3 regions of the Gordonia sp. JH63 genome follow, and region 2 is predicted to be linked to each of the others. Evidence: riboswitches for the same ligand, from Rfam matches in the RefSeq annotation. Region 2 holds a riboswitch; each other region holds the start of a gene.
What was found. Region 2 has a riboswitch for S-adenosylmethionine ahead of GR168_RS08140 (bifunctional o-acetylhomoserine/o-acetylserine sulfhydrylase). Riboswitches for the same ligand answer to the same signal wherever they lie in the genome.
Positions count from the first base shown of each region.

Region 1: another riboswitch for S-adenosylmethionine. It lies ahead of GR168_RS12015 (PD-(D/E)XK nuclease family protein); the one in region 2 lies ahead of GR168_RS08140 (bifunctional o-acetylhomoserine/o-acetylserine sulfhydrylase).
Region 3: another riboswitch for S-adenosylmethionine. It lies ahead of GR168_RS18965 (aminotransferase class V-fold PLP-dependent enzyme); the one in region 2 lies ahead of GR168_RS08140 (bifunctional o-acetylhomoserine/o-acetylserine sulfhydrylase).

Region 1 is NZ_CP047235.1:2,668,275-2,671,545, reverse strand. Features, by position in the region: gene GR168_RS12025 (hypothetical protein) at 1-216, shown strand, start outside; gene GR168_RS12020 (DUF3293 domain-containing protein) at 220-723, shown strand; SAM riboswitch class IV at 755-866, shown strand; gene GR168_RS12015 (PD-(D/E)XK nuclease family protein) at 1,316-3,271, shown strand, end outside.
Region 2 is NZ_CP047235.1:1,799,696-1,802,966, reverse strand. Features, by position in the region: gene GR168_RS08145 (PE-PPE domain-containing protein) at 1-1,053, opposite strand, end outside; SAM riboswitch class IV at 1,322-1,442, shown strand; gene GR168_RS08140 (bifunctional o-acetylhomoserine/o-acetylserine sulfhydrylase) at 1,505-2,839, shown strand; gene GR168_RS08135 (homoserine O-acetyltransferase) at 2,856-3,271, shown strand, end outside.
Region 3 is NZ_CP047235.1:4,278,419-4,281,689, reverse strand. Features, by position in the region: gene GR168_RS18975 (ERCC4 domain-containing protein) at 1-481, opposite strand, end outside; gene GR168_RS18970 (isochorismate synthase) at 532-1,608, opposite strand; SAM riboswitch class IV at 1,716-1,829, shown strand; partial or broken gene GR168_RS18965 (aminotransferase class V-fold PLP-dependent enzyme) at 1,903-2,775, shown strand; gene GR168_RS18960 (hypothetical protein) at 2,772-3,271, shown strand, end outside.

The sequences.
Region 1 (3,271 bases), 870 kb from region 2:
AGGTTCGCCGATGAAGGTGAGGTCGGCTCTGGGCCAAGCGCTCGCTGGTCCTTAGACCTGAATCTCTCACCAGAGGCCCTCACGTTGACTCTCGACCTCCTGGCCGCCGGTGATCCCGAAGTCGCGGACATCGTCGAAGCGGCTCGCGATCCGGAATCGTCTGCGGGACAGAAACGCCGCGAGTTGCTCGACGGCCTCGGACTGTCGGCGGACTGAACCATGCCTACGCACTCCGATTTTTCGTGGCCGAGTCTCACCAAACTGGCCGAGTACGCATGCGACGACCAGCTGTGGAACAACTACCTGAGCACCAAGGTCCTCGTTGAAATCGCAACCGCAATTGGAACGGTGTGGCCGTCGGACGGCTCCAACGACGAGACGCCGTTGGAGCCGTTTCACGTGATCACCACGATCCAGCCCGACTCTGACCCCACCAATGCTGACAACGCAGCGCGGCTCGAACTCCTTGACAGCGAACTCCACGCGGCCGGGATCCGTTCGACGTCTGCCGTCGGTTCCAGCTTCGACGACGAGTACCGCGAGGTCAGCCGCGCGGTATTCGGACTGACAGACGATGGTGCCCGCTCACTCGGGGCCCGCTTTGGGCAGGTCGCTGTCTTCTCGCTGAAGGGCCAAAAGTTCTCGCTGATCGCATGCGCAAACGGTCGACGGACGGATCGCGCCTGGCGTTGGGAGCCCGGCGGCCCGTCGTTGTCTCTCTAGATTGTCAGAGCTCGTCGTTATGGTTGTGCAACTTCATGAGCGGTCGTTCGAAGGCACCGGCCGAACGGCACGCCAACCCGACGTTCACGGGTGGCCCGGATGACGAAGCGGTCCGCACCTACCGCCTCGGGCAAGAACGCCTCCTGCAGAGGCCGAAGTGAGGATCGATCGCGTTGTCGAAGTCGAGCGAGACAGCAAACAAGTGTGTGCGCCGTGCCCGCGGGCATCGCATGCACTACACCCAGGCACGCAAAGTATCGGAGTTGGACGGGCGACCGACCAGAGTGTCTACGACGGTTCACGACGACGGGCTTGTCGACATTCACGGTGACGACTTCGACCTCACGATGTGGACCCACGATCCTGCCGCGCTCACCCACCACCGAGGTGTCATGGATCGTGCCCATTGGGTCCCCGAGTACGACGTGTTGGTCGTCAGCGGCAGTATGTTCAGCCTCGCGCGGCCTGATCATCGCACCTCGTGCGAATTCCCCGACGAAGGTCGGGACGGTACGCGCGGGACAGATGGAGGACACGTGAATAGACCGTTGCAGCCCAACGGAGGGCTCACCTCGCCAAAGGTGGTGCGCCCGTGACGCGACCGCTCGGCCAGCTGACGGACACGGTCATCAAAGCGAAGGCCGGCAACCCACTCGCTCAGGTCACGATCGTCGTTCCGAACCACGGTTCGGGCCGCGACGTCTTGCACCACCTCGCCCGGAACGGAGGCGTGGCGAACACCGCTGTCCTGACGATGCCGCAGTTGGTCGACAAACTCGCCGCGCCAGTCCTCTCGCCACGCCTGCCGTTGCCGTATCCCCTTCTCGAGGCGGCCGTTCAGCAAGTGTTGACGGAAAACCCCGGCGAGTTCGAGAAGGTCGCCGATCAACCGGTCACGGCTCGAGCCCTGTCCGCCGCGGCCTGGGAGCTTGCCGCGATCGACCAACCCGAACTGGAGACCGCCACGCCGATGGTCGCCGACCTTCTGCGGGTCTATCGGACCGCGATCCCACGGCTTGCCGAACGCTACTTTCTTTCACACGAGGCCTATGCGGCTGCAACACAGGGCCTCTCGGACGCGGGTCACCTCATCGCCTACCAGCTGAATCCCGCGTCGTCGGCCGAGAAGTCCTTCATCGAGACTGTGAAAAGCCATGGGGACACAATCGAGAGTCAGTCTGTCGCCGAGCCCACGCAGGTTATTCACACCTCGGACGCCGACGAGGAGGTCCGCGCAGTGGTGCGTCTCGTGCGCAGGCACCTGGCGAACGGCATCCCCGGCCATCGGATCGGTATCTTCTACCCGGCCGAGGATCCCTATCTCCCGCTCCTCCACGAGCACGTGACCGGCGGGGACATCGCCTACATTGCGCCGGAATCTCACACTCTCGTCGACCGCCCGATTGCACGCACGTTGCTCGGTCTGCTCGAACTCGACCATAGGACGATGCCTCGACGAGAGTTGTTGATGCTCCTCGCCGAAGGCGCCCTCAAGAGACCTGCCTGCAACGGCGAGTCGATCTCGCAACGCCGCCTGGAGCTTCTCACCCGGCGCCAGGTTCCGGTGGTCGGGGGCAGCGATTGGGACCGTCTGCCGGGCGTCGTCCCGACCGACGCCCACCATGACCGCGCAGTCGCGCTCTTCGAATTCGTGAAACGACTGCAGCGCCGCCTCGAGGCCACCGTCGACGCACAGAACTGGGCAATTGCGGCACAGGAACTCACAAACCTACTCGATCAGTACTTCCGCCAACCGAAGTCCGAGGTCGACCGTGCGGACCTGGCCGTCATTCGATCCGAGTGCTCGGAGCTGGCCCTGATGGACAGCATCGCACCCCCGCCGTCGTCGGCACGCGTCTATGACGCGCTGTCGATCCGTCTGGAAGGCCGTCGCGGCATCACTGGAACCTCAGGTGCCGGAGTCGCGGTGACACCGATCTCCGCCGGCGTCGGGCGCGACTTCGACGTCAGCATCGTCGTCGGCGCTGCCGAGGGAATGGTTCCCAGGCCGCGCCCCGAGAATCCACTCCTCCCAGCCGAACTCGTCGGCACAACGCCACGCGAACACAACCAGCGCCAGCTGCGCGCCTTCGAGGGCGCCGTGAGCGCCGGGAGTGCAGAGCGGATCGTCACCTTCCCACGAGGCAATCTGCGAGGAGGCGCAGAGAAAGTGCCGTCACGATGGCTCGTACCAGCGCTGGTGCGCCTTGCTGGCAGCGACGTCGATGTCGTCGACTGGCAGCGACAGACACAAGCCATCCCGACGATTGTGGCCGTCGAATCCTTCGACGTCGCTGCACAACAGGGAGATCCACGTATCGGTTCGTCCGCAGCCTCTGAAACCGAATGGCGGCTCCGCGAACTCGCCGCAGCACCAGCGAACCGGCGCAGAGGTGCCCTCGACGACCCGATCATCGATCTGGGCATGCACATGCGCAGCGACCGGCTCAACGGTCGCTTCACCCGGTTCAACGGCAACCTCGGTGATGTTCGCGAACTTATCTCCACCTTCGAGAAGCCGGTGTCGCCGACGGGACTCGAGACCTGG
Region 2 (3,271 bases):
GGGTAGGTATGCGCCGTACCCGAGACGTGGGAGTGGCGGCAGCAAGCCCTGCACCAGCCGGACCACCGGCTGCAGATTCGCCAGTTCGATGCCGAACGGAAGCCCGATGGTCGGTCGATCGGACAAGAAATCGCCGATGGCGCCCTGGTAGCCGAGGTTGCGAGCCCAGCCCTGGACGAGTTCGGCGAGTGCGGAGTCCGCAGCGACCATACAGACGCCGTCCGCACATTCGACCGGACGTTTCGCCCACGTGTATCCCGGCTGCAGCGGGTTGCCCGACATCTCCTCTGGATACAGGAAATGCTTGACCTGGTAGCCGAGGATGCCGTCGATGGCGCCGATCGGGTCGTAGACGGGATCGGGCAGGTCGCAGATCGGGTCGCCCTCGATGCACACCGACACGACCCGGTCGCTGACCGTCCCGAAGCCGGCGTCCGTACTGTCGGCACCACGCGACCCCGACATGGTCAGACCCGGGATGATCCCGATCAGCGACAACTCGATACCTCGCCCGGTCTTGTCACCGGCCTGCCGCGGATCCGAATACAGCTCGCCCGACACCCCGACGTCGGAGATCACGACGTCGTCGCTGGGATCGTCGGGCGTGTTCGCGACATCGAACTTCCGGCCGTTGCCGATACCGGCGAGCACGTCTCCAGCGATGCGCGCCCCTTGCGAATAGCCCGTCACCACCACCGGCGCCTCGGACCCGCACGCTTCTCGATACGACGAGATCGCGGACGCCGTCGATGCGATCCCCTGTTCGGTACTGCGGTCGTACCCCGTCGCTCCGAGCGGCCATATGGTCGCCGGGTAGGGCGCGTTGATCACCTCATAGCCCTGCTCGCGGTAACGCTCCTTGACGCCCTCGAGCAATAGCGACTCAGCGTCGACGGTCCCCCCGACCACCACGACGGCACCGCTGCACGAGGGCCCGCCGGCTGTCGCCGCCGCCACCCCGGTGAAGCCGAATGCGGCGAGGGTCGACAACGTCGACATCGAGGCGGCCAACAGAGCGACGCGTCGGGTCCGGAGATGAGCCATCACGGCCATGAGCGCTCCTGTGCGAACCCGGACCACCTGAGCGGAGCATTCCGGTGCAGCCGGGGCTGTCCCGAACTCTAGATCCGCGATCGCGGAACCGACAGCACGCTGAGCGTCGCTAACTATCTTGACCAGCGGTTTCGTATCTGACCACACCCGATTTCACTCGGTCGGAGGACAGCCACCGGCACCCTTCCGGTGCACTTCTCAAGGGTTGGGCGCGGCGTGACCGGGACGGTTCTCGGGCGCTCACATCCGTGTTATATCCTTGTCGCCAGGTCATGAGTATCAGTGCGAAGCCCCGGCTGGCTGATCGGCAACCCTCCTTCCGCGGTGGGGTGCTCCGGGTGATGACCGGGTTGCGGGATCGCAGTGGCGATCCCCGGCAAGCGCGGGTCCGAAGGTCGGACCCCAACAGGGTCGAGTTGGCCCTGCCGACCGTAGAAAGTGATGAATCGCCATGTCTGATGTCCCTGACGGCACCCTCGACAGCAACGATCCCAGCGAGAACTGGAGCTTCGAGACGAAGCAGATCCACGTCGGGCAGTCCGCGGACGCGGTGACCAACGCCCGTGCGCTGCCGATCTACCAGACGACGTCGTATGTCTTCAACGACACCCAGCACGCGGCCAATCTCTTCGGTCTCGCCGAACCGGGCAACATCTACACGCGCATCATGAATCCCACGCAGGATGCCGTCGAGCAGCGGATCGCCGCGCTCGAGGGCGGCGTCGCCGCGCTGCTCGTCGCGTCGGGACAGGCCGCCGAGACCTACGCGATCCTCAACGCCGTCGAGACCGGCGGGCACGTGGTGTCCAGCCCCCGCCTCTACGGCGGCACGTACAACCTCTTCCACTACACACTGCCCAAGCTCGGGGTCGAGGTGAGCTTCGTCGAGGACCCCGAGGACCCGGCGTCGTGGCAGGCCGCCGTCAAGGACAACACCCGCGCGTTCTTCGGTGAGTCGATCTCCAACCCCAACAACGAGATCCTCGACATCTCGGGGATCGCGGAGGTCGCGCACCGCAACGGCGTACCCCTCATCATCGACAACACCGTCGCCACCCCGTACCTGATCAGCCCGCTGGCCCACGGCGCCGACATCGTCGTGCACTCGGCGACGAAGTACATCGGCGGTCACGGCACCGCGATCGGCGGCGTCATCGTCGACGGCGGCACGTTCGACTGGCGGGTCCAGCGCGACGGGAAGGATCTGTTCCCCGGTTTCACCACGCCGGACCCGAGCTACCACGGTGCCGTCTTCGCCGACCTGGGCGCGCCCGCGTTCGCACTCAAGGCACGTGTGCAGTGGTTGCGCGACACCGGCGCGGCGATCTCCCCGTTCAACGCGTTCCTTCTGGCACAGGGCCTGGAGACGCTGAGTCTGCGCATCGAGCGCCACGTCGCCAACGCGCAGAAGGTCGCCGCCTTCCTCGAGGCACACCCGCAGGTCGAGTCCGTGGCGTACGCGGGTCTCGAGTCCTCGCCCTGGTACAAGCGCGGTCAGGAATTGGCCCCGAAGGGTCAGGGTGCGATCATCGCCTTCGAGATCCAGGGCGGAGTGGACGCCGGCAAGAAGTTCGTGGACGCGCTCAGCCTGCACAGCCACGTCGCCAACATCGGCGATGTGCGGTCGCTGGTCATCCACCCCGCCTCGACCACCCACAGCCAGCTCACCCCCGAGGAGCAGCTCGCCGCGGGCGTGGCCCCGGGACTGGTCCGGCTCGCCGTGGGCATCGAGGGAATCGACGACATCTTGGCCGACCTCGAACAGGGATTCGCGGCGGCCAAGTGAAACAGGTGAGGCAGCTTTGTCGGTGAGTATCGACCTGAATGCGACAGCATCTGATCAGCCCGACTGGGAGACCCTCCCGGACGGGGAACTCGTCGGCATCCCCATCGGCTCGTTGCCTCTCGACAGCGGAGCACGGATCGACGACGTCACCCTGGCGTTCCAGCGCTGGGGGACGTTGTCACCGTCCCGCGACAACGTCATCCTCACGCTCCACGCATTGACCGGCGACTCGCACGTCACCGGACCCGCCGACGCCGACCACGACTCGGCCGGATGGTGGGACGGGCTGATCGGCCCGGGACAGGCCATCGACACCGACGAATGGTGCGTCATCTCCGCCAACGTCCTGGGCGGATGCAAGGGCTCGACGGGTCCGGGCTCCATCGCACCCGACGGTCGGCCCTGGGGCTCACGCTTCCCGCAGATCACCGT
Region 3 (3,271 bases), 2.5 Mb from region 2:
CGACGATCGCGTAATCGCCGGCATCGAGGCGGTGTCGAGTGGTGGTCGCCTGTTGATGACCGAAGGAGTAGGCGTACTTCTCGCCTGTGTCGACGACGATCTCGAGCGCCTGGCCGTGTGCCCGAGCCTTGGGAAGCGTGACGTTTGGACGCGCCTGCTTGGTGGTTTTGCGCGTCTGCCAGAAGATCATCTCGCGTCCGCGAGCCCGCGTGACGACGAACTGTGACCGATTCTCGCGAGCGCGGTCGAGCACCAGATCGATCGCCGCCCCGCGCCGCGTCACCGACCGAACCGGAAGACGTTCGACGATCTGCGGTGTGGTCGGCCATTCGTCGGCGCGATGACAATAGACCTTGCTGGTTCGCGGCCAGGTCTCCCTCACCTTCAAGACGATCCCGTCACTGCCGAGCGGAATCCGGACCAGAAAGGGCAGTGAGGAGCCCTGTTCCGGATTTCGGGCGATGATCAGGTCGTCGGGCATCATCGACGAGCGTAACGGGCGAAGATCGCGCGCGTCCGCAATTGATCCGCTCAGTCGAGTGCGGCGATGCCCAACGCGTTCAGGACCGTCCGCAGCTTGAACGCCGTCTCCTCGAGTTCGCCCTGCGGGTCGGAGTGTTCGACGATACCGCCGCCGGCCCACGTCCGGAGGCTGCGACGATCGGCCTCGAGTTCGAGGCACCGGATGGTGACCATCCACTCCCCGTCGCCGGCGGCGTCGCACCAGCCGACCGCCCCCGCATAGAAGCCGCGCTCACCCTCGACCTCGCGGATGATCTGCGCAGCAACATCACTCGGCGTGCCGCAGACCGCCGGGGTGGGGCCGAGCAGGAGTGCGAGATCGAGCGCAGTGGTCGCCGGGTCCCGAAGCCGCGCGCGGATCGGGGTGGCCAGATGCCAGACCTCCCCGGTCGACTGCAATTGCGGGGTCGACGGCGCGTCGACGTCGTCGCAGAGGTGTCCCAGCCGGTCTCGCAGGTGGTCGACGACGAAGGCGTGCTCGGCGAGATCCTTCGCCGAGGAGAACAATCCGTCGGCAGCGGCGCGGTCGACGACCGGGTCGGGTGACCGCGGCGCCGATCCCGCGTACGGGTGGCAGGTGACGACGGAACCCGACTTGCGCAGCAGCACTTCGGGACTCGCGCCCAACAGCCACGAACCCGAGCCGGTGGCCGCGCCGAGATCGACAATGAATGCGTTGTGTCCGGCATTGCCGCCCGCCAATGCGTCGAGAAGTCGCAGAGGCTCGACCTCGGCGTCGAGCACGATGTCGACGCTGCGGGCGAGGACAACCTTGCCGACGTCGCCGGCGACGATCCGCTTCACCGCGTGCGCGACCCGTTCGCGGTGCTCGTCGGCCGTGGGGTACAGGGTCGTCGACACCGGCGTGCGCGTCAGTGGCGGCCCGCCCGCCAGCGGCGCCGCGTCGACGTGCAGGACTTCGGGCACCACCAGCGCGGCGGGGTCGGCGAGGTCGAAGGGGATCGCGCCGGTCAGACCGTCGACGGTCCCGGCGCGCAGGGCGGCCGAGGCGGCGTCGACGTCGGTGAACGCACGGACCGCGCCCATGCCCCGCACGGTGCCGTGCGGGCGGGACAACACGAACACATCAGTCGCTGACACCCCTGACACGCTACAGGTAAGTGTGCCCTAACTTCCGATCACGTTGAGTGAAAATTGACACGTCCGCGCGAGATCGACGACCCTTGGTCGTAGGTCATGAGTGCCAGTGACAAGCCCCGGCTCGCTGGTCGGCAACCCTCCTTCGCGGTGGGGTGCTCCGGGTGACGACCCGGCCGCGTACCGACCGGACGCGGCAAGCGCGAATTGTCTGAGGAGTTTCCTGCCGTGACCGCTGTCCTGTCCGCACCCGCCGGTCGCCTGTCGCCCGCAGTCGACGTCCGCTTCGACGCCGCCCGGGAATCGGTGCGGCAGTTCGTCCGTGCGCGGGTCGACGACACCGTCGTCTTCACCCGCGATGCCGCCGTTGCCCTCGACCTCGCGGCGCGCATCACTCCCGGCGACGTCGTCGTCCTCGACGTCGGGCAGGGCGCCGACCTGCTGCGGTGGTGCTCACCACGGCAGGGGCGCGACCGGGCGCGGTTCGTCCCGGCCTGCGAGACCATCGAGGACACCTTGGTCGCGCTGGAGACCGAGCTCGCCTCGGCGCCGGCATCGCTCCTGGTCGTGGCCGCAGTATCGGACATCACCGGCGAGGTGCTGCCGATCGGCCGGCTCGCCTCGCTCGCGCACCGGTCCGGGGCCCGCATCCTGGTCGACGCCGCGCAACTCGTCGGGCACCGGCCCGTCTCCGTCGTCAGCCACGGCATCGACTACCTGGCGTTCGGTGCACCGGGTCGGAAGACGGACGGCGCCGGCGTCCTCATCGGCCGTCGTGACTGGTTCGACGCCGCCGACGTCGACGTCTCGCCCGACGCCGACGGCGTTTCCGGGGCGATCGCGGTCGCCGAGGCGTGTCGGGTGCTCGCCGATCTCGGACCCGAGACGATCGGGCTGCACGAACGCCGCCTCGCCGAACGTCTCGACGCCGGCCTGGCCGCGATCGGCGGCTTCACGCCGCTGCGGATCTTCACCGATTCCACGGACCGCGCGGGGATCGCGGGCTACACCGTCGACGGCCTCGCACCGCCGGCCGACAAGGTGCGCGCGAGTTTCGGAGCGGGCACCACCGTCGACGACATCGACCGGATTCTCGATGCCTTCCGGGCGCGAACCGAACAGACCGACCGAACTCGACCAGGGGTGAATAGATGACCATCGAACTCGACGCACGTGCTGACCGCGGCACCGTGATCGCCGCACCGACTGCCACCCCGACGGCCCCGATCAGCATCGGACGTCCGGGATTCCAGATCGCGCTCGCGGGAGACGATCTCGCACAGACGTTTCCGATCGTCGTGCGGCGTGAGACCCTCCGCGAGGCGCAGCGCGCCCGCTCCCTGCTGCGGGCCGGCAGCCACGATCAGGCCAAGTTCGTGGTCGCACTCGAGGTGGAGGTGGCCGTCGCCCCGGACGCCGCGTCGGCGCGCACGGCCGCTGCTGCGGCGGTGGACGCGTCGTCGGAGACGGGCTCGGGGACCATCCGCTACATCGGGACGACACACGGACTGATCACGCTGGTCCGCGACATCTACGCAGCCGAGGTCGCCGACGCCGTGATCCTCATCCCGATCGACGGCGCGGCCACCGAACGCCGCATCCGCGAACAGATCCTGCCGGTGCTCGCCGAGCAGCGGTACCGCGTGGCCTG